Regions from separate parts of the Streptomyces sp. NPDC006798 genome, predicted to be linked through region 1. Evidence: riboswitches for the same ligand, from Rfam matches in the RefSeq annotation. Region 1 holds a riboswitch; each other region holds the start of a gene.
The links. A riboswitch is a leader RNA that binds a small molecule or an ion and turns the genes downstream of it on or off. The one in region 1 is predicted to bind cobalamin.
Positions count from the first base shown of each region.

Region 2: another riboswitch for cobalamin. It lies ahead of metE (5-methyltetrahydropteroyltriglutamate--homocysteine S-methyltransferase); the one in region 1 lies ahead of ABZ714_RS16720 (CbtB domain-containing protein).
Region 3: another riboswitch for cobalamin. It lies ahead of ABZ714_RS06845 (ABC transporter substrate-binding protein); the one in region 1 lies ahead of ABZ714_RS16720 (CbtB domain-containing protein).

Region 1 covers NZ_JBEYIS010000021.1:70,682-77,992, forward strand. Annotated here, with positions in the region: gene ABZ714_RS16695 (helix-turn-helix domain-containing protein) at 1-6, shown strand, start outside; gene ABZ714_RS16700 (VOC family protein) at 1-338, opposite strand, end outside; gene ABZ714_RS16705 (hypothetical protein) at 412-882, opposite strand; gene ABZ714_RS16710 (hypothetical protein) at 1,143-2,528, shown strand; gene ABZ714_RS16715 (CbtA family protein) at 2,640-3,479, opposite strand; gene ABZ714_RS16720 (CbtB domain-containing protein) at 3,506-3,745, opposite strand; adenosylcobalamin (AdoCbl) riboswitch at 3,756-3,897, opposite strand; gene ABZ714_RS16725 (histidine phosphatase family protein) at 4,017-4,616, shown strand; gene ABZ714_RS16730 (exonuclease) at 4,726-5,376, shown strand; gene ABZ714_RS16735 (SigE family RNA polymerase sigma factor) at 5,417-5,920, shown strand; gene ABZ714_RS16740 (hypothetical protein) at 5,917-6,240, shown strand; gene ABZ714_RS16745 (hypothetical protein) at 6,811-7,311, shown strand, end outside.
Region 2 covers NZ_JBEYIS010000003.1:112,411-119,721, forward strand. Annotated here, with positions in the region: gene ABZ714_RS02850 (LamG domain-containing protein) at 1-1,598, opposite strand, end outside; gene ABZ714_RS02855 (VCBS repeat-containing protein) at 1,721-3,064, opposite strand; gene metE (5-methyltetrahydropteroyltriglutamate--homocysteine S-methyltransferase) at 3,779-6,097, opposite strand; cobalamin riboswitch at 6,280-6,432, opposite strand; gene ABZ714_RS02865 (carbon-nitrogen hydrolase family protein) at 6,571-7,311, opposite strand, start outside.
Region 3 covers NZ_JBEYIS010000007.1:124,192-131,502, reverse strand. Annotated here, with positions in the region: gene ABZ714_RS06870 (cysteine synthase) at 1-264, opposite strand, end outside; gene ABZ714_RS06865 (MoaD/ThiS family protein) at 271-558, opposite strand; gene ABZ714_RS06860 (putative leader peptide) at 701-805, opposite strand; gene ABZ714_RS06855 (ABC transporter ATP-binding protein) at 994-1,764, opposite strand; gene ABZ714_RS06850 (iron ABC transporter permease) at 1,848-3,095, opposite strand; gene ABZ714_RS06845 (ABC transporter substrate-binding protein) at 3,092-4,111, opposite strand; cobalamin riboswitch at 4,162-4,310, opposite strand; gene ABZ714_RS06840 (M67 family metallopeptidase) at 4,316-4,738, opposite strand; gene ABZ714_RS06835 (amino acid permease) at 4,968-6,410, opposite strand; gene ABZ714_RS06830 (DUF2017 domain-containing protein) at 6,875-7,311, opposite strand, start outside.

The DNA.
Region 1 (7,311 bases):
GCGTAGCGCTGCTCCCAGACGGCGTCCCACGGCGCGAGATGCGACGTGTATCCGGCGCCGACCAGCTCGTCGTGGAGCGCGTCCACGGCGGCGGCCCCCTCGCACCGGAACGCCAGCCCGATCCGCTCCCCGCCGGAGGGCCGGGTCCAGCCGGGGTCGTACGACGTGATGACCTCCTCGGTGTCCCACAGCACCCGCAGCCCACCGGGCGTGGTGGCCTCCACATGAGGGGCCCCGTCGGAGTCGGCGGGCACATCGAGCCCGAGCCGGCGGTAGAAGGCGAGTGATGCGGCCATGTCGGAGACGACGAGGCTGATGGCGTCGAGTCGTGCGTTCATGCCGCTCACGGTAGGCGCCCGGCCGGAACGGGGTCTTGAACCTTTCGGACACGGGCGGGGCGGGGCGACTCGGTCAGGCGATGATCCTGACAACCGCCGTCGAGCCGACGTACCAGGCGTTGTTGTTCCAGGGGCTGAGGTTGCCCCAGCCGTCGTTGTTGCCGGGCCGGAGCGCCTCCGTGGTTCCCATGCAGGTGGTGCGCTGTCCGGCGCTGAGAGGGGTCGCCGGGCAGTTCACCGTGGTGCCATAGGTGGAATCGGCGCTTCCCTTGATGCGGATGGCGACGGCGGCGTTCTTCTTGACCACGAGCACCGGCTGGACGACGCCGCCGCTGTCGACGATGAAGCACGCCTGGAAGCCGGCGTTCGTCGTGAGCCAGTGTGTCGTCGTCTGGCCGCACGTGGTGTTCCAGTGGTTGTCCCACGGCTTCCAGGGTCCCTCGATCGCGGAAGCGGATGCGGAGGCCGACGAGGCTGTGACGGACGTCAGCCCGAATGCCGCCACGGTGGCGGCCAGTAGACCGGCGATTCTGGACTTGAACATGGCAGTCCTTCCTGGCCGGACGGCGGATCCGAAGGGATGATGGCGGAACGCGCCAGGCGTGGCCGAGTCCATCCGGTGGGGCGGGAGGCCTCGCGCCCCTGGTCGCCGCTATCCGCACTGTGGGTGGTGTCGCCGGGAGGCGGGCCCGAACGGGTGATGTCGCCGTACGGCACGCGTGGCCGGAAGCCTTCCGCCGCCGGTGAGGCGGTCAATGGGAGCAGCACAGCGGGGGTACCGGCCCAAGGATCGAGGCTCCAGCGATGACCGAACTCCCCGACCGGGCACCCCGGGCGGGCGCCGGAGATCCCGCCGTGCGGCGGCGGACGGCGCGGGCCGCGCGGAGCGCCGTGGGGGTACTGGGTGCCCTCGCCGTCCTCCCCGTGGCCCTGGCCGTCGGATCGCCGTCCGCCACCGCGACACCGGGGCAGGGGCCCGTACCCAGGCCCACCGGCCCCGTGGTGGCCCAGGGCCCCGGGCCCGTCGAACCGGGTCCCGAGTCGCCGCGCCCCGATATCACCACCGCCGACGAGCCGGGGGCCGCGCCGCCCGCCCGGCCGGTGGCGCTGGTGACGCTCGGGGACGGCTTCCTCGCCGGGGAAGGGGCCCGCTGGGCCGGGAACGCGGAAGGGCTCGGCGGCGACGGCGGCGTTCCGGCCGCGCTGCGCGATGCCACGGACCGGACCAGGACGACGGCCGGGGCCTCCGGAGCCGTACCGCGCCGGGTCTATACCGACGACTGCCGCCGCTCCGATGTCCTCACCCTCACCACGGACACCGTCCGCCACCACAACATCGCCTGTTCGACCGCCGGGGCCGAGGCGCCGTCCCGGGCCGTACGGAGCCACGAGGCGCAGCTCGAACAGTTGCGGAAGCTGGCCGCCCGGTACGACGTACGGACCGTCGTCGTCTCGATCGGCGGCGACGACGTCCGTCTGACGGACACCATGAAGGCCTGCGCCGCGGCCTGGCGCGACCGTACCGACTGCTCGACCGACCGGCGGATCACCGGCCCGGCGGCCGAGCGCGTCGCGGCGGTCGGGGAGAAGGTGGCGGCGGCCGTCGCGTCGGTGCGCGCGGCGGTCGAGGGCACCGGTTCGATGCCACGGGTCGTCGTCCAGTCGTATCCGCTGCCGCTGGCCTCGGGGGAGCCGGGCGCGACGACCCGGCTCGACGAGAACGGCCGGGACCGCTGGGGCGTCGCGGGCTGCCCCTTCTACGACCGCGATCTGCGCTGGCTCGCCACCGGGGTCGGCGGCGCGCTCAACGACCGGATCAGGGCCGCCGCCCGCCGCTCCGGCGCCGACTTCGTGGACGTCGGGGGGCTGCTCGAAGGCCATCAGGTCTGCGGCGGGCAGGCGTCGCGGACCGCTTTCGCCGCCGACGGGACGATCGCCGCGCCCGGTGCCGAACGGGCGGAGTGGGCGCGGTACGTCCCCCGGACGGCGGCCGAACCGCCCGCCGACGAGGCCCGGGAGGTCCTGTACCCCAACTACTACGGGCAGCGCGCGTTGAAGCGGTGCCTGGGGGAGGTAGTGGCACGGCTGGCGGCCGTGCCGGGGGCCGCGCCCGTCGAGGCGGTCTGCCGGGGCACGGCCGGGACCGCGCCGGAGGAGATCGCCGTGACGTTCCCGGCCACGACCGGCTGACACGGGTACGCGGCCACGTGGGCAGACGGCACCTGTGCCCCGCCGGAGATCCGGCGGGGCACAGGTATGCGCGCGGCGCCTCGGGACACCAGGTGTGTCGTCCCGTGACCGTCAGCCGGCCGCCGTCACCGCCCCCGTCGCGGCCGGGCGGGCCGCCCGCGCCTTCGCCGGGGTCAGCAGCCGCTCCGCCAACTCCCCGAAGACCAGGCCGAACACCGTCCACAGCGTGGCCTGTACGGCGAGCGTCGCCAGCCGGAACTCCCACAGCACAGCGGCCGGGAACCCCTTCGGCACCTCGTCGAACGACGGCAGGAAGGCATAGGCGAGCCCCACGGCCAGTACCAGCCCCGCCGCCGCGATCACCGCCGCGTACCAGGCGCCGGTACGGGGCGCCAGCCGGCGGCCGGCGATCACCGCCCCCACCGTGAGCGCCACGCCCAGTACCACCATGAGGAAGTAGAGGACCGTCCGCTGCCCGATGGTGTCGGGATCGCCGACGGCGGGCGGATTCGGCGGGTACTTCAGAAACGGCACGACATAGACGCTCAGCAGTAGGCCGACCGCCACCAGCAGGGCCGTGGCGCGCGGCCCGAAGCGGCCGGAGCGGCCGAGCGCCACACAGTAGGCGAGCGCCGCGATCCCGCCGACGGCGACCCCGAAGACGAGGACGCCGGTGGCGAGTCCGGCGGTCGACTGCACGGCCCGGCTGACGAGTTCCTCGCCGCCGTGGTCATGGGCGTCCGCCTCCTCGAACGCGATGGCCGCGTCGACCGGGCCCTCGCCCAGGAAGTACGCGACGGCCAGGGCGCACACCCCGGCGATCAGGCCCGCCAGCATGCCCCGGACCAGCAGTGCCCGGACGGTCCCCGAGCCGGTGGGCGCGGGAGTGTGCTGCTCGGTGTCGGTGTCGGTGATGGTGTTGCTGTGGGTGTTGATGTCCGTCGGGTTCATCCGCCGTCTCTCTCCCGTACCGGGGTTCAGTGGCACGGGAAGCCGAGCAGATGACGGCCGTCGTGGACCCACTCGTGGACGCTCTCGCCGGAGACCAGGGCGACCGCGCCCTGCTCGGCGCCGACGAAGTAGAGCAGGATCAGGGCCAGAATTCCGGTGAAGAGCGCCCAGGGGGCGATCTCCCGGAGGGAGAGGGGAGCGACGGCGACCGGCGTGCGGGCCGGTGCGGGGGTGAGCGGAGCGGCGGGTACGGCCGACTGGGCCATGACAACCTCCAGGGGGAACAACGCGTCCCGTTCGTGGTGCCTAGAGACGAGGACGCCGGGTCTGACTTCCCGCCGGGGAGACGGGTTCACAGTGGCGCGACCGTGCCGGATTTGCACCGGACTTCCATCACATCCTCGTCATGTCCACGCGACCGTACCGCGCCCGAACCCCCGCCGCCATGGCGCGTATTCGACTACCCCGGGCCGGATCCCGCGCCCGGGGCCGAAGATGGGACGGACGGCCACAGGAGCGGCCGGAGGGGACGGTGGTGTGGTGGTACGGGTCACCTTGCTGACGGCGGCGGCGACCGCGGCGGTCCGCGCCGCCCGGTTCGACCCGGGCGAGGGCTTGGACGAGCCGGGCCGGGCCGCCGCACGCGCCGCCGCCGACCGGGTACCGCGCGGCGGACGGACCGTCCTCACCGCCCCCTCCGCCCGCTGCCGGGAGACCTGCGCCGAACTCGGCCTCGGCCCCGGGCCCCGGATCGAGCCCGCCGTCGCCGACTGGGACCTGGGGCGCTGGCGGGGGCGAGGACTGGACGAGACGGCCCGTACGGAACCGGACGCGATGGCCGACTGGCTCGGCGACCCCGCGTCGGCCCCGCACGGCGGCGAATCGCTGCTCGACCTCCGCGCCCGGGTCGGCGGCTGGCTGGACGGCCTCGCCCACGGCCCCGCCGGGCGCCGGGTACTCGCCGTCGCCGAAGCGGCCGTCGTCCGCGTGGCCGTACTGCACGCACTGGCACTGCCCCCGGAGACGTTCTGGCGGCTGGACGTACCCCCGCTGAGCCGGACCGACCTGTCGGGCGACGGCCGCCGCTGGAATCTGCGCCTGGGTACGCGCCTTGAGGGACGGGACGCGGGGCCGTGACGCCGCTCCGGCCGCCCTTCCCTTCCGGGGCCGGGGGCTCCGCCCGGGGGCGACGGGCCGCCCGCAAACCCGTGGCCCGGCGGTGCCGTACCCGTCTACGCTGCGCCGCGTGAACCCACCCACCGGTCCGACCGGCCGTCCCGCCGCCGTTCTCCCCGAGTTGTACGTCGCCGTGGACGTCGAGGCCGACGGTCCCATCCCGGGGCCGTACAGCATGCTCTCCCTCGGCATGTCCGTCGCGGGCCGCCCCGACCTGGCCTTCTACACCGAACTGCGGCCCATCTCCGACGAAGTCGTCCCCGAGGCCCTCGCCGTCTCCGGGCTCGACCGCGACCGGCTGCTCCGCGAGGCACCCGCGCCCGAGGCGGCGATGGCCCGGGCGGCCCGCTGGGTGGACGGGCTGCGGAGGATCGGCCGCCCGGTCTTCCTCGCCGCGCCCGCCGTCTGGGACGGCATGTTCGTCCACTGGTACTTCGTCCGCTTCACCGGCGCGAGCCCCTTCGGCGCCACCGGCGCCGGAATCGACCTCCGCAGCTACTGGATGGGTCTGACGGGCGCCGAATGGCGCCGCTCCCACAAGAGCACCATCAAGGCGGCGACCGGGCTGAAGGGACTCCCGCACACCCACCACGCGGGCGAGGACGCGGCCGAGCTGGCCGCCGTCTTCGACGCCGTACTCGAGCGGTACGCCCCCGGGCCCGGCGAGCGGCCCCGCCGGGGCGGCGACCCGCGTCGGGGCTCCCCGGACGGCGCCGCGTAACGTCGGCGGGGATCCGTACACCGGCGAGGAGAGCTGACGTTTGACCGAGGAGGAGTTCACGGACTTCTACACCCGCTCCGTGCACCGGCTCACCGGCCACCTGTACGTCATGACCGGCGACTTCCACGAGGCGCAGGACGTGGTGCAGGAGGCGTTCGTCCGGGCCTGGGGGCACCGGCGGCGGCTGGCCGAGGACCTGGGGCCCGAGGCGTGGGTGAGGACCGTGGCATGGCGGCTCGCCGTCAGCCGGTGGCGGCGGGTCGTCCGGGGGCAGCGGGCCTGGCGGCGGCGCGGCGACCCCGCCGTCAGCGACGGCCCCGGGCCGGGCGCCGTCGATCTCGAACGGGCGCTGCGGGGGATGCCCGCGCGGCAGCGGCAGTGCGCGGCGCTCTACTACGTCTGCGATCTGCCCGTGGACCGGATAGCCGCCGAGACCCGGCTCTCCACCGGGACCGTGAAGACCCACCTCTCCCGGGCGCGGGCCAGACTCGCCGGACTGCTCGACGACCATCCTGCACGGACGACGGACGGGGGATCGCCGTGACGACCGACCACGACGAACTGGTGGCGGACCGGCTGCGGACGGCGGCCGCCCGGGCCGCCGGACGGGTACGGCCCGCCGAAGCGGCCGTCATCACCGACCGGGCCAGGGCCAGAACGCGACGGCGCAGGGCGGCGGGGGCGGGGCTGCTCTGCGTGGCGGTGACGGTGGTGGCGCTGCTCGTGGTCCGGCCGGACGCGGCACCCGGCCCTGGCCCGGGCCCGGTGGACCCCGCGGACGCCTCGACGGCCCCGATGGCGACGGCCTCCCCGACGCCCTCGCGCCCGTCCCCCTCGGCCACGATGCCGCACCCGTCGCCCTGACGCGGGGCGCTGCGTTCTCGGGGGTGGGGCACCCCCAGCGCCTCGGCCCTCCGGGCGCGGCCTTTTGCGCCAAATGCCCTGCTGGGCGGGTGTCGTCCGGCGACCGTGCGCCGTCCGTGGCTGGTCTCGCAGTTCCCCGAGCCCCTAGGTTGCCCTCCTCAACGTCCTTGTAAAGAGGCGAGCCTCCTCCCCAAGGGCAGTGCCCCTTTTTCCAGGGCCGGTGCAGAGGGAGAGTATTCAGGGGCGCGGGGAACTGCGCGGCCAGCCCAGGGCGGCGCGCGGTCGCCCGACTACCTTCGCCCGGCTGGGTGGGTGGCGTGGGCCTCACCCGGAGGGCCGAGGCGCTGGGGGTCCCCCCATTGCCGAAGGCATAGGGGGCGGAACTGCGCGACAAGCCCACGACGGCGCACGGTCGCCCGACAACACCCGCCCAGCAGGGCAATCGGAGCAAAGGGCCTCGCCAGGAGCGCGGCGCGGTTCGTGAGGTGCGTCACAGCGTGTCAACCGCGTAGGGGCGAACGTACGTATGCGTGTCGAGTAATCGACCGTACGAACCGTACGAGGAGCCCGATGGCCGACCAGTCCCTGACCGACGACCGCCCGACCGCCGGGCCGTGGATGCCCGCGCCTCGCGGCGGCCCCGGGGAGACGGGGAACGCGGGGGAGCCGGCGGGGTGGCAGCGTGCCACCGCCGTGGTCGGGGTGTACGCCGTGAGCGTCGCCGTCCATCTCGTCGTACTCACCGCGATGCTGCCGCCGGGCTGGTCGCTGCGGGACCGGCTGCTCTCCTGGGACGCCGCCCTCTACGTCGACATAGCCACCGACGGCTATCCGTCCGGATTCCACTACCGGGACGACGGCGAGCTGACCGGCAACAATCTGGCCTTCTTCCCGCTGTTCCCGCTCCTGGTACGGGCCGCGCACCGGCTCACCGGGCTCGACGCGGGCGGGGTCGCGATCGCCCTGGCGCATCTCTGTCTGCTCGGCGCGATGTTCGCCGTACACGGCCTGCTGTACCGGTTGTACGACGAGCGGACCGCCCTCGCCGGGATCGCGCTGCTCGCCGGGGCG
Region 2 (7,311 bases), on a different contig from region 1:
ACCGGGAGCTTCTCGGTGTAGAGGCGGTTGGTCGCGCCCCAGACGCATTCCCCTCGGTCGGTGTCCATGTCGGCGGTCTTGATCTGCCGGGGCAGTGTGTTGTACCGCACCGAGAGGTAGGCGTTCCCGCAGATCCGCTTCCACTCGGCGAAACGGGTTTCGTCGGCGGCCCGCAGCCCGAGGGTCATGGACGACCATCCCTCGTCGGCTGCTGTGCGGATCTGGCCGGTGAGGCCGCCCGACGGGCCGCTTTCGAAGTGGAGATTGGCCTGGCTGGAGCATGATGTCGGCGAGATGGGCTTGTCGACGGTCTCCACGTGGGCCAGCCAGTCGTCCTTCGTGTTCGACCAGTTGCTGGACGAGGTGATCGTGTGGTTCTTGCCGCCGATCCGGTAGAGCCGGATCGGCTCCGCCTGCGGTGTGGCGCTGTAGATATGCGTCACCCGCGCGGAGAACGTCGCCCCCAGGATCTGCTTGCCCTGGTAGAAGGAGACCGGCATGGTGAAGAGCAGTCGACGTACATCGACGCCGTTGCATGACACGGGGTTGTAGTCGGTGGGGCACTTGCCGGCGCCCGCACTGTCTCCGTACTTCCAGTCCCGTTCGGTCGGCATTCCCGACATCACACCGGTCCACGCGGTGCGGTGACTGGTCTTGGTGATGGGGTCGATGACCACCGGGAACACGGTGTTCGCCCCGTTGAGGAGGGCTTGGTCCGGTACGAGGGTCATGGTGCCGTTGCCCAGTTCCAGTCCGACCTCGGTGCTCCTGCCGCCACCGCCCGGGCCGTCCAGTGCCGGGGCGGACACCGTCCGGGCTGCCGGTCCCGTCCGCGAGGGCCGGGCGTTCAGGGCCGCGGGCGGCTGCTCCCGGACGGACGCGGAGTCCCACATGACCGGCTTGCCCGCCTCGAAGACCGTACCGCCCGCCTCCGAGTCCTCCGCCTTCAGGGCGCCTGCGGCGTTCTTGGTGAACCGCAGCCCACGGGTGTCGAGGCCGAAGCTGATCCGGGTCAGCCGGGGGTCGTTCGCGGCTTCCGGTGTCTTCACCACCAGCAGCTGGCCGAATCCGTCGGCCTCGGCCCGTACTCGGAGATCGACCCCGGGCAGGGCGTCCGGATAGGTGAGGGTGTCGCCTTGGACCAAGGGGTTCGGCAACGCGCCGTAGGGCCAGGTCAGTGACATGAAGCGGCCGGTGCGTTCCATGGAGACGAAGGGAGTGCCCGATGCGCCGGACGACAGCTCCAGGTCGACGGTCGCGGCCTTCGGACGCCAGATACCGTCGGTGCCGCGTTGGAGTGTCGGATCGACGGCCACCCAGCTACCGTCACGGACGGCGTGCACGGGTTCCGTGTACTGCCGCGAGGTGAAGGTGCCGTCGGGTTCGGCGAAGGTCTGGGTGCGCTCGCCCCGTAGCCGGAGTACTTCCACCTGCTGACCCGTACTTCGCGCGGCGGCCCGGGCCTGGTCCTCCGCCTGCGCCGTCTTCGACGTCAGAGCGGTGGCTGCCGAGACCGGTTCGGCGGGCACCCGATCCGGTTCCCCGGGCAGGACGACGAGACCGCCGGCGAGTACGGCGCCCGTGACGAGGACCGCCAAGGCGCCGCGGGACAGGATTCGCCCGAAACGCCGTTTCGTACGCTCTCTGTCCCATGTGTTCGCCACCTGATGTCTTCGGGACGGTTCGTCTGCGGTGGACCGGTGGACGTCTGCTCGCCTCATCAGCGGACCACCGCTCCCCAGGCCGTGCCGTCGGCCGGAATGCCGCCCTCACCGGGGCGGAGTGTGCGAGTCGGAGCACCGCCCGAAGGGACGTTCCAATCGAAGATGTGTACGGCTCGACCCTCGGGCGGGCCGTAGGGCATGCCGACGAGCAACCCCTCGGGGGCCGCTCCCACGCTCATCCCTGCCAGCTGACGGGGGGCGGGCTGGCCGGGGATGCCGTGGCCGGGCTCGATCCACTGGTCGGTGAGGCCGACCGGCCCGATGAGCGGGACGATCTGCACCCCGCCCTTGTCGCGGTGCTCCTCGGCGGATTCCTCGCCGGGGACCCCTACGGCCAGCCGGGTAGCGGTGGGGGTCGCCACACCGGACGCGGTGTTGACCGCGGCGAGGCGCTGACCGAAGAAGTCACCGGCGTCCGCCTCTCCTTCGACGTCGGTCACGTTCTGGTCGATCCACGCGTCCTCGGCGAAGCCGCCGCCGGAGGTGACGCGGAACGTCTGCACGGCGCCCGCGTCCACGGTGGTCGAGAGGTCTTCGCCGGGCACTCCGACGGTGATCAGCGATTGGTCGGCCGGATGCAGAACGCCGGCCCGGTAGGGAATCATCGCGAGCGCCGTTCCGAAACCGTCGCCGCGCTCCTCGACACCGGTGACACTGGCGGCGTCCTGGCCGAGGCCGAGCAAGGGCTTCGGGTATCCCGCCACCAGGGTGTGGCTGAACACGGCGATGACGCCCGCGAAGGTCACCTGGCCGAGTGATTCGCCGGGAGCACTCACCGCGAACTGGTGGGGGGTGGAGCTCAGGGCGGCGGCATAGCGGTCCCCTCGTTCGGCCACCCCGGGTACGTCGCCGCCGTTGCCGGTGTCCTGACTGACAACGGCGGTGGTCTGCGCGGTGCCGTGGATGTAGAAGAAGTGCCCGGCGTCCTCCGCGCTGCCGATGGACTCGCCGGGCGCGCCGATCACCAGGAAGGGGGCGCCTGCGGAGGTCTTGCCCGCGGTGAGGGCGTAGCCGGTCCAGTCTCCGGGCTCGGGGGATCCGCCCAGCGGTCTGCCGGTTCCCTGCAGATGCTCTTTGACCGGCTTTCCGCTGTTCAGGCCCGTGGGCGAGCCGTAGACGATGTGTACCAGACCGGTGTCGACAATGGTGTCGAGATCCTCGTAGGGGGTGCCGATGACGAGATCGGAACAGCCGTCGAGATCGGCGTCGTAGACCGCGAGAGCGTGTCCGTACCGATCAGCGGCCTCGGGGGCCCCTGGGATCCCGGCCGCGCCCTGGGCGAGATGGACTACGCCCTTCGCACCGCCGTAGACAACGGTGACCCGCCCGGCCCCGGCCATGCCCGAGACGGTGGCTTCGGGGTCGGAGACCGCCGTGTCCCGGATGCCGTCGCCGTTGAAGTCGGAGTCGGCGCCCGCACACGTGGCGGCCGGGGTCGCGGCCGCCGCCTGGTGTACCGGAGCCGAGCTCAGGACGAGTGTCAGGGCGCATACCGAAGCCGCGACCGCCGTTGCCCAGCGGGGGCGAGGCCCTGATTCACCGTGTCGGTGTCTGAGGGATAAGGGTCTGACTATCACTGTTCGTACTCATTGCCTTCCTGGGACGTGACGCTTCGACGGCTGGCTTTCGACAGCGCGATGCGATCGTGGAGCAGGTACGTGGCGACGCACTCGTCGCAGAGCGTCCTTGGTGGTGACCGTCGGACGGAGGCGGTGTCCGTGGAAGCCTCATGGGCGGAGTACGTACAGACCCCCGGGTTTCTGCGTATGCCGTACAGCGCACTGCGCGAGGTTCACGTATGGCATGAGCACCGTCAAGAGCAGGGTGTGGCTCAGGTGGCCGGAACAAATGGCAGTGACAACAGATGAAGTCGGCCATGTGCCGGTGCTCAGGAGGCCCGGGGCGTGCCGGAAAGCGGCTGCGTACAGAGAGCCGAGTGATCCACATCGGCTGGTTACCGGCCCTGGGCGTGCTCGGGGTTGGTTTCTACGGCGCTTGCCCCATACGTCCCCGGGGGCGGAGACGCCCGCGCGTCTCCGCCCCCGGGCCGTTCGTCAGCCGTCCGCCAGTTCCTCGCGGATCGTACGGGCCGCCGTGACCAGGTTCTCCAGGGTCGCGCGGGTCTCCGGCCAGGCGCGGGTCTTGAGGCCGCAGTCGGGGTTGACCCAGAGGCGTTCGGACGGGATGGCCTTCAGGGCCGTACGCAGCAGTCGGGCCGCCTCCTCGGGGGAGGGGACGCGGGGGGAGTGGATGTCCCAGACGCCGGGGCCGGCTTCGCGGGGGTAGCCGTGGGCGGCGAGTTCATGGGCGACCTGCATATGGGAGCGGGCGGCCTCCAGGCTGATCACGTCGGCGTCGAGGTCGTCGATGGCCTGGACGATGTCGCCGAACTCGGCGTAGCACATATGGGTGTGGATCTGGGTGCCCGGCGCTGCGCCGGACGTCGACAGGCGGAACGCCTGCGTCGCCCAGGCCAGGTAGTCGGCGTGGTCGGCGGAGCGCAGGGGGAGGGTTTCGCGGAGGGCGGGTTCGTCGACCTGGATGACGGCGGTTCCGGCCGCCTCCAGGTCGTCCACCTCGTCGCGCAGGGCGAGGGCGACCTGGCGGGCGGTGTCCGCGAGGGGCTGGTCGTCGCGGACGAAGGACCAGGCCAGCATGGTGACGGGGCCGGTGAGCATGCCCTTGACGGGGCGGTCGGTGAGGGACTGCGCGTAGGAGGTCCAGCGGACGGTCATCGGTGCCGGGCGGGAGATGTCCCCGGCGAGGACCGGCGGGCGGACGTAGCGGGTGCCGTAGGACTGGACCCAGCCGTGCCGGGTGGCGAGATAGCCGGTGAGCTGTTCGGCGAAGTACTGGACCATGTCGTTGCGTTCGGGTTCGCCGTGGACCAGTACGTCGATACCGGTCTTCTCCTGGAAGGCGACGACCTCGGCGATCTCGGCCTTGATCCGTACCTCGTAGGCCGCGGTGTCGAGCCGTCCGGCGCGCAGATCGGCACGGGCCGTCCGCAGTTCGTCCGTCTGCGGGAAGGAGCCGATGGTGGTGGTCGGCAGTGGCGGCAGGCCGAGCCGGGTGCGCTGGGCGACGGTCCGTTCGCCGTAGGGCCGGGAGCGGCGGGTGTCCGCCTCGGTCACCGCCGCGGTACGGGCGCGGACGGCCGGGTCGCGGGTGATGGGGGAGTTCGCGCGGGAGGCCAGCGCGGCCCGGTTCGCCGCCAGCTCGCCCGCGATGGTGTCGGTGCCCCGGCTCAGGCCCTTGGCGAGGGTGACGATCTCGGCCGTCTTCTGCCGGGCGAACGCGAGCCAGCGCAGGACCTGCGGGTCGATATCGCGTTCGAGGGCCGCGTCCAGCGGGACGTGCAGCAGGGACGAGGAGGCGGCGACGTCGACCCGGTCGGCCAGGCCGAGCAGGGTGCCCAGGGTGGCCAGCGACTTCGCCAGATCGTTGATCCAGATATTGCGGCCGTTGACCACACCGGCGACCAGGCGCTTCCCGGGCAGTCCGCCGACGGCGGCCAGCTCGCCCAACTGGGCGCCCGCGTGCTCGGTGAAGTCGAGGGCGAGCCCTTCGACCGGCGACGCCGCGAGTACGGGCAGGGCCCGGCCGAGCCGGTCGAAGTAGGAGGCGACCAGCAGTTTCGGACGGTCCGTCAGGGCGCCGAGGTCGCGGTAGGCGCGGGCGACGGCGTTGAGTTCGGCCGGGGTGCGGTCCTGGACGAGGGCGGGCTCGTCCAGCTGCACCCAGTCGGCGCCCGCCGCCCTGAGGTCGGCCAGGACCTCCGCGTAGACGGGGAGCAGCCGGTCCAGCAGGGTCAGCGGATCGAAGTTCCCGGCCACCCCCGGCGCGGGCTTGGCGAGCAGCAGATAGGTCACCGGGCCGACCAGCACCGGGCGGGCCGTCAGACCGAGGGCCAGTGCCTCGGTCAGCTCCGCGACCTGCCGGCCGGAGTCGGCGGCGAACACCGTGTCGGGTCCCAGCTCCGGCACCAGATAGTGGTAGTTGGTGTCGAACCACTTGGTCATCTCCAGCGGCGCCACGTCCTGGGTGCCGCGGGCCATGGCGAAGTAGCCGTCGAGCGGGTCGTCCGCGAAGGCGGTACGGTGCCGGGCCGGGATCGCGCCCACCATCACGGTGGTGTCGAGAACGTGGTCGTAGTACGAGAAGTCACCGGTGGGGACCTCGTCGATACCGGCTTCGGCGAGTTCGCGCCAGTTGGCGGCGCGCAGTTCGGCGGCGGTGGCACGGAGGGCGTCGGCGGTGGTCCGGCCCTTCCAGTAGCCCTCGACCGCCTTCTTCAGCTCCCGGTTCCGCCCCTGCCGGGGGTAGCCGTACACGGTGGCCCGGGCCGCCGCGGCTGCGGACTTCGATGTCACGGAGATCTCCTTCACGAGATGAATCCCTGAGATCCCGGCGACGGGACGAGGGTGCGAAGGAGTGACGTACCGGCGCTGCCGACGCGCCGTGAGGCGCGGATCACCGCTGGTCCGTACGCCGACCCGCCCACGAGGTCACCGGGATGTCCGCGCGCGGAATCGTCCGCGTGCGGGCAACGGGCAGGTCTTCGGACTCGCGGGCACATCCACCGGACCTCCGGCGGACACCTACTGGCCGTCGCTTCCCAGACCCGGCCGGGCCCAGTGCGTATGACGGCGGTCGTTCCCGCTCACCGCTGCGGGGCAGTCCCGGATTCCCACCGGGTTCCCTCTTACGACGCTCCCGTCCGGCTGACGGGGCGAACCAGCTGCGCCGGTCAGCTTACGGTGCCGCCGGGCGCACTGTCAGGTGAGGTCCGGCTGCCGGACCTCACCCCTCCTCGTGATCCCTACGACCCGGGGCCCGGGCGCCCTCAGTCCGTGAAGTCGACCCCGCTGTCGCGCCGGGTCCGGTCGACGGAGAGGGAGAAGACGTCGGGGCGGCCGTAGTGGCCCGCGACATCGAGGTCCAGGGTCTCCCCGTACCGCCCGGCGGTGTCCAGGGTCGCCGTGAGCAGCCGCGCCTCGCCGTAGACCGGTGCCATCACCCAGGAGCCGTCCGGGCCCGCGACGCTCGAACCCCCGGTGAAGAGCAGACCGTCCTCGGGCGCGTCCGGGCCGACCCCGGCCCGGTAGGCGGGGAGCAGATCGGCGGGGACGTCGTCGGTGGAGAGCACGAGTCCGGCCGAGACCACGAAGCAGCGGCCCTCCAGCGCGTACGAGCGGGCCGCGATCACATGGCTCTCCGGCATGTCGGGCCAGGCCGCGACATGGATCTCCTCGTGCTGTGCGTGCAGGGAGTGCCGGGCCAGCGGATGGAAGTGCTCCCAGCAGACCAGCGACCCCACCCGGCCCGCCGGGGTGTCGACGACCCGCAGCCCCGCCCCGTCCCCGGGCGCCCAGACGATCCGCTCGGTGTGGGTGGGCGTCAGCTTGCGGTGCACATTGAGGGTGCCGCCGTCCGGGCCGATCGTCAGCAGGGAGTTGTAGAGGGAGCCGGAGGCGGGCGCGGCCCGCTCGTTGAGGCCGAGGACCACCGTCACCCCGTGCTCCCGGGCCGCGGCCCGGACCGGGGCGAGGGCGTCGTCGCCCCCGGGGTCGAGAACCGGGCTCTG
Region 3 (7,311 bases), on a different contig from region 1:
GCGGTAGCCCTTGAGGCGGGCCGCCATCGCCAGGGAGATGCCGGTATTGCCCGAGGTGGGTTCCAGGATCGTGCAGCCGGGGGTGAGCCGGCCGTCCTTCTCCGCCTGCTCGATCATGTGGAGCGCCGGGCGGTCCTTGATCGAGCCGGTGGGGTTGCGGTCCTCCAGTTTCGCCCAGATCCGGACGTCGTCGGAGGGGGACAGCCGGGCCAGCCGGACCAGCGGCGTATTGCCGACGGCCGCGAGCGGGGAGTCGTAACGCATCGTGGGTCAGCGCATTCCGCCGGCGACCGCCGGGAGGATGGTGACGCTGTCGCCGTCGGAGACCTTGGTGGCGATGCCGTCGATGAACCGGACGTCCTCGTCGTTGAGGTAGACGTTGACGAAGCGGCGCAGCTGGTCGCCGTTCTCCTTGTCCACGAGCCGGGCCTCGATGCCCGTGTGCCGGGTCTCCAGGTCGGCGAAGAGCTCGGCGACCGTCGCGCCGTCGGCCTGGACGGCCTTCTCGCCGCCGGTGTACGTACGGAGGATGGTCGGGATGCGGACCTCGATGGCCATGGGGTGGACTCCAGTCGACAGTCGAAGAGGCGGGGGCGCGGCTCGGCCCCCGCGCCGAGGGCGGTGGATCGGGTGATCCGGACGGGATCGTCCGGCGGTGCTCGGAACGCGGAACGGGCTCAGGGCACGGATCAGGACACGCTCAGGTACACATCGCGCTGGCGAGACGGCACAGGTCGACATGGAGCCGCGCGACGAGCAGTACGGCACCGCTCCGCGTCTTGTCGCTCATGTCGTGGAGAACCATGCGGTCATCGTAACGATTCCCGGTCCAGGGTTCGGAATAGCATCTCGTATGCCGGACGGAGAGTGCTCACCTGTCGGACGAACGGCTTCCTCCGGCCATCGGACGGCCTCTCGGAGGCACCGTGAACGGCCCTGCGGAAGCGCTGCGGACGGCCGCCGGACAGATGTCCGGCGACCGTCGCGCGGGTGCTACGGAAGCCCCGGCGGGAGGTAGGTGATGGTCGGCGCACCCGTCCTCGGGTGGACCGTCACCTCGGCCGTGACCTTGTACACCTCGGCCAGCAGTTCGGCCGTGAGGACCTCGGCGGGCGGCCCGGCGGCGACGATCCGGCCGTCGTGCAGGACATGGATCCGGTCACAGTAGTACGCGGCCAGATTGAGATCGTGCAGGGCGAGCAGGTTGGTGGTGCCCAACTCCCGGACCAGGCCCAGGATCTCCAGCTGGTACCGGATGTCGAGATGGTTCGTCGGCTCGTCGAGGACGAGCAGCGCCGGGTCCTGGAGCAGGGCGCGGGCGACCAGGGCGCGCTGCCGCTCGCCGCCGGAGAGGGACGGGAAGGACCGCCCGGCCAGTTCGGTGATGCCGAGCCGGTCCATGGCCTCGTCCGCCGCCCGGCCGTCGGCGGCGCTGTCGGGCTCCCAGAAGCGCTTGTGCGGGACCCGGCCCATCAGCACGATCTCGCGGACGGTGAGTTCGAACTCGGGCCGGTTCTCCTGGGGTACGGTCGCGACCCGCCGGGCCCGGTCCTTGGGGCCCATGGCGAGCAGGTCGGCGCCCTCGACGGTGATGGTTCCGGCGCCGGGGCGCAGGGTGCCGTAGACACAGCGCAGCAGGGTCGTCTTGCCGCTGCCGTTGGGGCCGACGAGGCCGGTGGTCTCGCCGGGGCGGAGGTCGAGGTCGGCGCCGTCGAGGAGGGTTCGGCCCTCGGGGGTGGTGTACGAGAGACCGCGGACCCGCAGTTCGGCGGCGGCGCGCGGCTCCGCCCCCTTCTCGATCGTGGCCGGGCTCTCGGTCGTGGTCGCCGTCAGGACCTCGGGCGGGTTCACGTCCGGCCTCCTTCCGCGCCGTCGACCGGGCGGCGGCGCATCAGCCACAGGAACAGCGGGCCGCCGATCAGCGCCGTCAGCACCCCGACCGGGATGTCCTGCGGCGCGGCTACGGTACGGGCCCCGAGGTCGGCGACGACCAGCGCGACCGCGCCGATCAGCGCGGCCACCGGCAGCAGGGCCCGGTGCGCGGCGCCGACCAGCAGCCGGGCCGCGTGCGGGACCATCAGACCGATGAAGCCGACCGCGCCGCTGGCCGCGACGAGGACCGAGGTGACCAGGGAGACCAGGACGAAGACGGCGGCCCGGAACCGGGCGACGTCCAGGCCGAGTACGGTCGCGCCCTCCTCCCCCACCAGCAGCAGGTCCAGCGGGCGGGCCAGGGCCAGCAGCAGCGGCAGCAGCAGGCCGACCACGGCGGCGGGCAGCCAGACCGTGTCCCAGCGGGCGCTGCCGAGCCCGCCGAGCGACCAGTACAGCGCCTCGCGGAAGTGCTCGGGGCGGGACGAGGCGACCAGGACGAGGGTGGTCAGCGCCGTAAAGACATAGCTGATGGTGACCCCGGCGAGGACCAGCCGGGTCCCGGTCATCGAGCCGCCGTGCCGGGCCAGTCCGTAGACCAGGACGAGGGCCGCGAAGGCACCGAGGAAGGCACCGGCGGGCAGGGCGACGGCGGTGGTCGCGCCGATGCCGAGGACCAGGACGACGACCGCCCCGGTGGACGCCCCGGAGGAGATCCCGAGCAGGAAGGGGTCGGCGAGCCGGTTGCGGACCAGGGCCTGGAGGACCGCGCCGACGACGCCGAGCCCGGCGCCGACGACGATGCCGAGCAGCACCCGCGGCAGCCGGACGTCCAGCACGATCGTGCGGAACGGGCCGGGCTCGGCGCCCGGCAGCAGCGCCGCGACGACCTCACCGGTCGGGATGCGTACGGAACCGAGGCCGAGGGCCGCGAGGACGGCGGCGGCCAGGGCCGCCAGCAGCCCGGCCGTGACGGCCCCGAACCGCAGCCGGGAGGGCGTGCCGGGGGTGCCCGGCGCGGTCCGTGCGGCGGCGGTCCCGGCGGGGGCTCCGGCGACCGCCGCGGCGCCCGTACGGAACGCCATCCGGCGCCCCGGCTCGTCACCGGCCTCCTCGGTACCCCCGGGCCTCCCGGCGTCCTTCGCAACGGCCCCGCCGGGCCCGGGACCGGTGCCGGGCCCGGGGCCCGGCACCGCCCGCCGGCCGTCCGTCGGGGTCGTCATCGGGTGAGCTGGGGGGCCAGCTTGGCGATCGCGTCCGGGGCGCGGACGCCCACGACCGCGTCCGAGAGCGGCAGTACGGCGAACTTCTTGTTCCTGATCGCCGGGACGTCCTTCAGCGCCGGGTCCTCCAGCAGCCGCCGCTTCTTCTGTTCGAGGCTGGTGGCGCCGTAGTCGTAGATCACGATCACCTCGGGCTTACGGGCCACGACCTGCTCCCAGGTCGCGTCGCCGAAGCTCTTGGGGATGTCGGCGAAGACGTTCCGGCCGCCCGCGCGGGCGATCAGCTCATTGCCGATGCCCTTGCCGCCGACGGTGAACGCGGTCTTGTCGCCGCTGTCGTAGACGAACACGGGCACCGGCTCGGAACTGCTCTTCTTCAGTCCCGCCTCGGTCTTCGCGACCGTCGCCCGGGAGGCGGCGATCCACTTCTCGGCCCGGTCGCGGACGCCGAAGGTCCGGCCGATCTCCTCGATCTCCCGGTAGACGTCGTCGAGGCTGGTCCGCTTCTCGGTGCAGTACTCCAGGTTGAGCCGGGAGTCGATACCGGACTTCTTCAGCTCGTCGCGGGTCCGGCCGTCCTTGGCCTCGAAGGCGCTGGCGTAGCCGCCGTAGACGAAGTCCGGGTCGGCGGCGAGGAGCTTCTCCTTGGAGGGGTACTCCTTCGCCAGTACCGGCACCGACTTGTACGCCGCCGCGTAGCGGGGCAGTACCTGGTCGTCCAGATAGGCGGTACCGACCAGGGACTTCTCCAGGCCCAGCTCCAGCATGATCTCGGTGACGTGCTGGTTCATGGTGACGGCCCGCTTCGGGGGCGCCTTGTAGGTGGTCTTCACACCGCAGTTGTCGACGGTGTAGGGGAATCCGGCGGCCGCGGCCCCCGGCTTGTCCGAGCCGGAACCGGAACCGGAGTCCGAACCGCCGCAGGCGGTCAGGACGATCGGGAGCAGTGCGGCGGCCGTACCGGCTATGAGGGTACGGCGACGGGCGGGACGGCGCCCCGACGCGGGTCGGGACATGTTTCGGGACATGCTGGCGGCCTCCTCCGGGGATTTCCGCGTCCCCTGGGTGGTGGAAGAGGGCGATGGGTCAGTTCCTGGCTGACAGCCGTGGCCAGGCACCCGAGGGCACGTGTCAACGACCGGTAAACAGTGGCGGGACCGCGCCGGATTCGCACCGGCTTCCTGGGTCCCACCGCCCCGTATGGAATTGAAGCTGCCGGGTCAGTATGCCCCGACGACCCGGACCTCTTCTTCCGTGATCTCTCCGTCGACGATCCGGAAGGACCGGAACTGGAACGGTCCGGCCGCGTCGGTGTCCGCCGTGGAGACCAGGACGTAGTGCGCGCCGGGCTCGTTGGCGTAGGTGATGTCGGTCCGGGAGGGGTACGCCTCGGTCGCGGTGTGCGAGTGGTAGACGATCACCGGCTCCTCGTCGTTGTCGTCCATCTCGCGGTAGAGCTTCAGCAGATCACCGGAGTCGAACTCGTAGAACGTGGGCGAGCGGGCCGCGTTGAGCATCGGGATGAATCGTTCCGGCCGGTCGCTGCCCTCGGGGCCCGCGACCACGCCGCACGCCTCGTCGGGGTGGTCGGCCCTGGCATGCGCGACGATCCGGTCGTAGAGGTCCTGGGTCAGGGTCAGCATGCGGATCAGGATAAGCGGGGGTCGTCCGGACGGCGGAAGGGCCGGTCCGTACCGTGCCGGGGTACGGACCGGCCCGTCTCGCGATTCGGACAGCCGGGCGGGGAGGCAGGCAGTTCCCCGCCCGCTGCCGTTCGGGGGCCCTGCCCTCGGAGGGCCGGGCGGCCGGTGACCGGTGCGGTCGGGCGGCCGGTGGAGCGGCGCGGTCGGCTCGGATGACCGGCGCTCGCGGTCAGCGCTTGGCGAAGGCCGCGCCCTCCGGGTTCTTGGACCGCAGGACGAGATACGAGACCAGCAGGACCAGGGCCCAGACCGGGGCCACGTACAACGAGATCCGGGCGTCCTTGTCGATCCCCATCAGCACGATCACCAGCCCGATGAAGGCCAGGGCGAACCAGCTGGTCCACGGGGCGCCGGGGGCCTTGAAGGAGGACTCGGCGACCTCGCCGCGGGCGACCTTGGCCCGGTAGCGGATATGGCTGACCAGGATCATGATCCAGGCCCACATACCGGAGATGGTGGCGAAGGAGACGATCTTGTGGAAGGCGTCGCCGGGCCACTGGTAGTTGATCCAGACGCCGATCAGCATCAGCCCGGCGGAGAAGGTGGTGCCGATCAGCGGGGTGCCGTGCTTGGTCAGCCGGGTGAAGACCTTGGGCCCCTGGCTGTTGAGCGCCAGGTCGCGGAGCATCCGGCCGGTGGAGTACATCCCGGAGTTGCAGGACGACAGGGCCGCGGTGAGCACCACGAAGTTGACGATGCCCGCACCGATCTGGAGGCCCATCTGGTCGAACGCGGCCACGAACGGCGAGACGCCCGGCTTGAAGTTGGTCCAGGAGACCACCGAGAGGATCATGATCAGGGCGCCGACGTAGAAGACGGCGATCCGCCACGGCACGGTGTTGATGGCCTTGGGGAGGTTCTTCTCCGGGTCCTTCGACTCTCCGGCGGTGACGCCGACCAGCTCGACCGCGAGGAAGGCGAACATCACGATCTGGAGGGTCATCAGCGTGCCGCCGAGGCCCTTGGGGAAGAAGCCGCCGTCGCTCCAGAGCAGGGAGAAGGAGGCGGTGTCACCGGCGTCGCTGAAGCCGAGGGTGATGATCCCGGCGCAGATCAGGATCATGCCGATGATGGCGGTCACCTTGATCATCGAGAACCAGAACTCCAGCTCGCCGAAGATCTTCACCGAGATCAGATTGGCGAGATAGAGCACGATCGTGAAGCCGAGCGCCGAGACCCACTGCGGGATGTCGAACCAGTACGTCATGTACTCGGCCGCCGCGGTGACCTCGGTCATCCCGGTGACGACCCAGAACAGCCAGTACGTCCAGCCGGTGGCGAAGCCCGCGAAGGGGCCCACGAACTCGCGCGCGTACTCCGAGAACGAACCCGATACCGGGCGGTACATCAGCAGTTCGCCGAGGGCCCGCATGATGAAGAAGATGACCACGCCCGCGATGGCGTAGGCGAGGATGAGGCTCGGCCCGGCCTTGGAGATGCCCTTGCCCGCCCCGAGGAAGAGACCGGTCCCGATGGCTCCGCCGATGGCGATCATCTGGATCTGCCGGGCCCCGAGTGCCCGGTGGTAGCCCTGGTCCTCGGCGGTGGCCGCCGGGGCTCCGGCCGGTCCGCCCGGCCCGTCCTTGCTGTCGTCGACCTGCACCGAGGTCATAAGCTGCTGCGCCCTTCTCTCCATGCCGATCCGCGTGCCCCGCCTTTCGGCGGGTAACCGCGGATCAGTTCCTGATCCCCCCGGATATGGATGGAGTGCCACCGGCGGTCCGCCGGCTCAAGCGCCTCCAGGGGCATGGGTGGTGCCCCTGGCGGTCGTGAAGATCTATCACGGTTGCGACAAAGATCGATCCGGCTTCTTGTGCCGTATCCCACATATAGAACCGGACAAAAGCCTCTCCGAGGGTCTAATCACCTCGGGGGCGTCACGCGATCGTTATTCGGATTTGAGCGTCCGTTGAGCGAACAACCGAACGGACGGACGGGAGCGGGCCGGAGGGCGCCCAGGCGGATGTTCGCGGCGGGGGAAGACCGGCCCCGGACGGTGCACGAAACCGGGCGGCCGCGACCGCAGGAGCCGGAACCGGAACCGGCCCGCCCGGCACGCTCAGCCGCCCGGCACGCTCAAGGCAGCAGCGTCTCGACCAGGGTCTCCTGAAGGACCCCCAGCCAGAGGTAGGCCATCACCATCGGCTTGCGCGGATCGTCGTCCGGCAGCCGGTAGAGGCCCGTCTCGCCCGCGTCGTCCTCGTCCGAGACCTCCAGCCGGGTGCCGATGGTCAGCCGCAGATCGTTGAGGGCGCCCAGCCAGTAGCGGCACTGGTCGTGGGGCAGTTTCAGTACGGCGGCGGAATCGCCGCCCGGCTCCAGCCCGTCCAGGGCCCGGACGACGGCGAGCGCGTTGGCCCGCTTGCCCGCGCGCAGATCGTTCTCGGTGTAGCGGCGGAACTCGGAGGAGGCCGCGCGGATCTCCTCCTCGGTCATCCCGGGGCCCGGTTCGCCGGGCGGGCGGGGCGCCGGGGTGGGACCCCGGTAGGCGTCGGGGAAGAGCCGGGCCAGCG